Regions from separate parts of the Thalassotalea ponticola genome, predicted to be linked through region 1. Evidence: predicted binding sites of a transcription regulator. Region 1 holds the regulator's gene; the other holds the start of a gene.
The links. Region 1 encodes sigma-54, which starts transcription at its own class of promoters, with help from an activator protein. Its sites were predicted from a motif close to GTTGGCACGNNNNTNGNNT; they were not measured.
Positions count from the first base shown of each region.

Region 2: the regulator sigma-54 is predicted to act here: its motif matches at 1,159-1,177, upstream of ACAY30_RS00085 (PEP-CTERM sorting domain-containing protein).

Region 1 is NZ_CP166871.1:429,354-432,511, forward strand. Features, by position in the region: gene rapZ (RNase adapter RapZ) at 1-161, opposite strand, end outside; gene ptsN (PTS IIA-like nitrogen regulatory protein PtsN) at 174-623, opposite strand; gene hpf (ribosome hibernation promoting factor) at 629-916, opposite strand; gene ACAY30_RS01960 (RNA polymerase factor sigma-54) at 940-2,403, opposite strand; gene lptB (LPS export ABC transporter ATP-binding protein) at 2,500-3,158, opposite strand, start outside.
Region 2 is NZ_CP166871.1:15,147-18,304, forward strand. Features, by position in the region: gene ACAY30_RS00080 (DUF3300 domain-containing protein) at 1-242, opposite strand, end outside; gene ACAY30_RS00085 (PEP-CTERM sorting domain-containing protein) at 485-1,111, opposite strand; gene ACAY30_RS00090 (ATP-binding protein) at 1,278-2,609, opposite strand; gene ACAY30_RS00095 (response regulator transcription factor) at 2,602-3,158, opposite strand, start outside.

The DNA of each region.
Region 1 (3,158 bases):
GAGACGGCAACATGCTGGTAATCATTAATCACCGTGTGTGTGAGAGCGGGTAATAGATTGACGGGAATATTGTCTACACAGTAGTAGCCCAAGTCTTCCAGTACGCGCAGAGCGACAGTTTTTCCCGAGCCGGAGCGGCCACTGACGATCATTAATTTCATAGCGATTCCCTGTTAGCCGTTGGCGACCGTGTTGTAAAGTTCATTGGCTGAGGTACAGCGTCTGACTTTTTTACTGTTTTGTTTATCGGCAAAATATTGCGCGATACTCGCTAGTGTCTCTAAGTGTTGCTGACAGCGGTCTTCAGGAACGAACAGAGCAAAGAAGATATCCACCGGTTTATTATCGATTGCATCAAAGCCTATAGGTGTATCTGTGGTGATAAGTACGGCGATGGGTTGCTCGTTATTATTGATTTTACTGTGCGGTATGGCGATGCCATTACCAATCCCTGTACTACTCAACTTTTCCCTGTTGATCAGGTTATTGAGTAATTCTTTTGCTGTCGCCGAACTGATTTTGTTGGCCGCAAGCACACTAATTTGTTCTAGAATGTTTTTTTTACTATTGCCCGGAGCTGCACACACTGTGCAGTCCGGTGATAACAAGTTGGCAAGATTCATAAAATTTAATGACTGGATAATTTCGCCTTGTGTTTTAACACTTGACGGTCAAGTTTATCGACAAGTGCATCTATCGATGCATACATGTCCTCATTTTCGGCAGAACCAAATATTTCACCTTGGTTCACGTGTAGCGTTGCCTCTGCGATTTGTTGCAGCTTTTCAACTTTCAATACGACATAAACGTTGTTTATATGGTCGAAGTGACGTTCAAGTTTCTCAAATTTTTGTTCAACATAACCGCGCATAGAGTCGGTAACTTCAACATGATGACCAGAGATATTGATTTGCATAAGCTGTTTCCTTATCGTTGTGCTTACAGTAAGCTTTTTCTTTGGTTAGATGGTGGGATACCCAAAGATTCTCGATACTTAGCTATTGTCCGGCGCGCAACGTTAATACCTTGTTCCGCCAATAATGCAGTAATTTTACTGTCACTTAAAGGCTTCTGTGGGTTTTCAGCGTTGACCAGCTTTTCAATTAGGGCGCGTATCGCCGTCGATGAGCACTCTCCCCCGTTTTCAGTACTGACATGACTAGAAAAGAAATACTTTAATTCAAAGATTCCCCTTGGAGTATGCATGTACTTTTGTGTGGTAACCCGAGAAATTGTCGACTCGTGCATCTCAACCGCTTCGGCAACGTCATTTAGCACCATAGGGCGCATGGCTTCAGGTCCGTGTTCAAAAAAACCTTGCTGTTGTTGAACAATACAGTTAGATACCTTCAACAGGGTATCGTTGCGGCTTTCCAGTGATTTGATGAACCATTTAGCCTCTTGTAAGTGCGAGCGAATAAACTGGCTGTCTTGGGCTGAACTGTTTTTCGCCATAGCAGCATACTGACCATTTATATTGAGCTTTGGTGCAGTATCGGGGTTTAGTTCAACCACCCAACGTCCGTTTTTCTTCACCACACTGACATCAGGAATAATATATTGCTCCTCGCCTTGGGCAATGGCATCGCCAGGACGAGGGTTTAAACTTTGTATTAAGCGCATTACCTCGCGTAACTCGTCTTCTTTTAACCGCGTTTTGCGCATGATACTGCGAAAGTCGCGGTTGGCGAGCAAATCAATGTGTTTACTGATCACTTGTTTGGCTTGCGCTAAATACGGTGTATTGCTGTCAAATTGATTTAATTGGATTAATAAACAATGTTGTACAGAACACGCACCGGAGCCGATGGGATCAAACATGTGAATTCGCTTGAGCACCGCTTCAACTTCGTCCAATTCGATGCGTTCATCGGCGATACTTTCGAGTATTTCAGCAGTACTGATAGTCAGGTAGCCGGCATCGTCTATCGCGTCAATGATCGTCATCGCGATACTGCGGTCGGTATCAGAAAACGGAGTGAGCTCCATTTGCCAAGTCAAATGATCGCGAATTGTTTCACTGGTTTCACCTTGATATAGCGAATCGTCGTCGTTTGGCGGGGCAATGCCGGTCATTGACGTACCGGCGCTGAAGCTTTCTTCCCAAGTCGAATCAACCGACAAATCCTGAGGGATTTCACTGTTGGTAAGAGCTTCACTGGTGGTAATTTGATCGGCGTTATCACTATTGCTCGACGATTGTTGCACATCGTTCATATCGAGATCCGCCATATCATCCGTCGATTGACTATCATCAACCTCAAGCAACGGATTAGAGTCGAGAGCTTCTTGAATTTCTTGTTGCAGATCCAAGGTAGATAGCTGCAACAATTTGATCGCTTGTTGCAACTGTGGCGTCATCGTTAAATGCTGGCCTATGCGCAGCTGAAGACTTGGTCTCATGAGTTAATTGCTTTCCATAAAACGAATTACATATGCCAATTTTGGCGGAGAAAACTAACCCTGCTGATACAGTGTTTGGTCACCTTGTTACTATAACTATAGCGTGAATTTATCACCTAGGTAGACATCTCTCACATGCTGATTAGATAATACCTGATCGGCACTACCTTGCGCGATTAGTTCACCGTGACTCACAATATACGCATGTTCACACACATCGAGTGTCTCACGCACGTTGTGGTCGGTGATAAGCACACCAATACCGCGTTCTTTTAAGTGTAAAATTATTTTTTTTATATCGCTGACTGAAATCGGGTCGACGCCGGCAAAGGGCTCATCGAGTAAGATAAATTTGGGATCAGCCGCTAACGCTCTGGCTATTTCAACGCGTCGACGCTCTCCCCCCGACAGGCTTTGCCCGGTATTGTCGATAATATGGCCAATATTGAATTCTTCGACTAGCGATTCGAGCTTGTCTTGGCGCTGACTCGCGCTGAGTTCTTTACGGGTTTGCAATATTGCCATAATGTTATCGCGTACCGATAACTTGCGAAAGATAGATGCCTCTTGCGGCAAGTAGCCAATACCGTGTCGCGCGCGTTCGTGCATCGGTAACAGGGTCAGATCTACGTCATCTAAGGTCACTGTACCCTCGTCGCTGGCAACCAGTCCAACAATCATGTAAAACGACGTCGTCTTTCCGGCGCCATTTGGACCGAGCAGGCCGACTACTTGACCAGCGTTAACGGACAAAC
Region 2 (3,158 bases), 410 kb from region 1:
AAGTTGGGGTTAGCGCGAACAAAACGCTCTGCTTGAATGACTTCAATGGGATAGGTCGCTGCAACCAAAATATGGGTTAGCACACTGTCAGGATACAGTGCTATTGGGGCTAACATCTGCTCTAGTTCAGCTTGACTGTATGGTTGGTAAGCGACTTCTTGTTCGCTTGCGCTCGCTATTTGTACCGACAATAACAGGGTTAATAGCAAGGCACTTGAATAGCCAATAATCACGCGTAACATGATGGACTCCTTCGCTTTTTGATATTCTACCACTAAGTATATAAAACGGTAGCTGAACGCAATATGAACGATAATATCGATAACTTGAGTGAGTATTGGTAACGGTTAGTGAACAAACGAAAGTCTGTGCGAGTTTGATTAACGGATGCTTTTATAGAGACCACACGAGTATCTCAAATACAAAAAAGCCTCGCATCTAAGCAAGGCTTTTGTCAGAGATTAGCAATGAAACTAAGCAGAAACTAGGCGGTTCTGCGTTTGAACGCAAAGCCCATTAATGCCAACGCTAAAATGGCCAAGCTTTGTGGCTCTGGAACTTGGGCAAAAATGGTTACATCGTTTGCGCCGACTTGTATCGTACTGCCGTCTTTACCCACCGCATAAATGGTCAAATCAAAGCCGATAAACTGATTGGAGTTGACGTACATGCCGAAGTAATCGGTGCCACCCTCATTGAAATCGTTTGCCGAGTACACGGTGTCTTCACCGCTAGTGAAGTAGAACGCAAACACTGGCAGGCTATCACTGATATCAAAACTGCCCGCGTAGGTCATTACCATGTTGTTTTCGAAGTCAAACACCACACTTGACGTTTGGCCTTCGACGAATGTTGAATTAAAGATAGATAGCATGCCGGTTAAATTGCCGTCACTATCCATAAAGGCCATGCCAAAATCGGTTGATTCGATGTCGCCATAGACAAACTCTAATTGCATCAAAGAGTCATCATTAACACCGTCAGTGTCAATGGTGGTCCAATACTGAGCACCCGATTCTTCATTGCCGTCAATGCTGTCAGGTATTTCCGGCATGTTATTGGCAAATGCCATAGCGGGTAGAAACATCAGAATTGCTAATAGTTTTTTCATTAAAGCTTCCTCGATTAGTATTTTTCTTGATTAATCAAGTCAGAAGGAAGCAAAAAACATACCACTATAATAAAATCAATAACTTACGTTTAATTGTTTTATTATTTGTAAAGAAATCAGACAGTTGTAGAGTGATGGTTTAGGTGTCATTGTTTACTGAGCACAGTTAGGACGAAAGCCTTATGGTAAACTTGGCTCCACCTAGAGCGTTACTGCGAGTAATGGTTAAATCACCACCGTAACTGTCGACTAAGTCGCGAACGATAGCCAAGCCCACGCCGTGACCCGATTGATAGGTGTCAGCTCTTATACCGCGCTCAAAAATAGCTTGTCGCATAGGCTCATCAATACCTGGACCGTCGTCTTCGATGGTCAGTTTCATGCCTTGTTGGTCAACGAGAGAAATAAGTACCTGTTTATTAGCCGCTTTACACGCGTTATCTAGCACATTGCCAATGATTTCCAATAAATCGCGCTGCTCGCCCTTAAACATAAGTCGTTCATTAACAGCGGTGTTTATTTGCAACTGCTTATCGGCGTAGATTTTATTCATGGTACGTACCAGCTGTTGCACTGAGTCAGCAATATTTACCCCAACATGCCAACTCATTTGCCCGCCACTTTGTGCGCGTTTTAGCTGATGTTCAATAATATCGGCCATGGTGGTGAGTTGTTTGTTGGCGCTGGTGTCTATGGATTTGTTGGTAGACAACACAGCAAGCGGCGTTTTTAAGCTGTGTGCTAGGTCGGATAGCGCATTGGCAAAGCGCTTCTGTTGATGTTGCAAACTATTGATTAAGCTATTGAGTTGATTAGCCAACTGTTGCAGTTCAATGGGGTAGTTTTGACCCAGTTGGCTCTGCTCTCTCTGCTCTACTTTGCCTACTTCACGCTGCAGGCGAGCAACCGGCGATAGTGCCCATTTTAAATAGATAAACTGTAATACCAATAAAATAGCTAGTGCTATTGCTCCCCACAGCAATAGCGTATTTTGAAATTGCTGTAAGCGCTGTTGTAAGGTGGTTAAGTCTTTTAGTACATGGACGGTAAACTGAAAACTGGTATCTGCAGCGACAAAACTCACGGTAAAACTGTGGCTTCGATGCAATCGGCCTTGATAGTTAAATTGACTGAACTGGCTTTGTCCCAGTGCTGGTGCTGGTAACTGTTCGACAAACTCGCTAGAGAGCAAAGATTGCGATTGCCACAATATACTTTGGTCTTGGGTAATAACCGCATATTGGCCGGAGTCAATCAAATTAAAGTTGGGATCGGCCAGTTGTGAGGGCATAAATAAGTTTTGTTGTTCGACTTCGGCAACCGCTAAAATACCGTAGTTTAGTGCCATTAATTCATCGTCACTGGCTTGTAACAACTGCTGGTGCATGACTTTATTTAACAGCCAGGCCAGGCTTGGTATCACCACCAACACGAGCAGTACCGCCGACATCAACACTCTAGCCGACAGCGATTGTAAATAATTACGACGACTAGCCATTGCTGTCCTTGTTTAGGTTAACTAACCGATAACCTTGACCGCGCAAGGTTTCGATAAAGCCATAGCCGTTATCTGGATCGAGTTTTTTGCGCAAACGGCGAATAAATACTTCGATCACGTTTGAGTCCAGATCAAAGTCTTCGTTGTAGATGTGTTCGGTTAATTGGCTTTTTGAGTTGACTTCGCCAAGGTGCATTAACATGTATTCAATTAGGCGGTATTCACTACTGCTTAAACTGACAACGTTGCCGTTCACCGACACTTGCTGCGATTTGGTGTTGATACTCAATGGACCGTTATTAATCACCGGACTGGCTTGGCCAACACTGCGGCGAATAAGGGCGTTGAGGCGAGCTAATAACTCTTCGGTAACAAACGGCTTAGCTAGGTAGTCGTCAGCGCCTGCGTCCAAGCCTGCAACTCTATCCTGCCAGTGATCACGGGCTGTGAGCACCAGTATTGGAAAGTTGATTTGCTGTTTGCGCAGAGTTTGGATCAGGGTTATTCCGTCAATATACGGTAAACCAACGTCGACTATCGCTGCGTCAT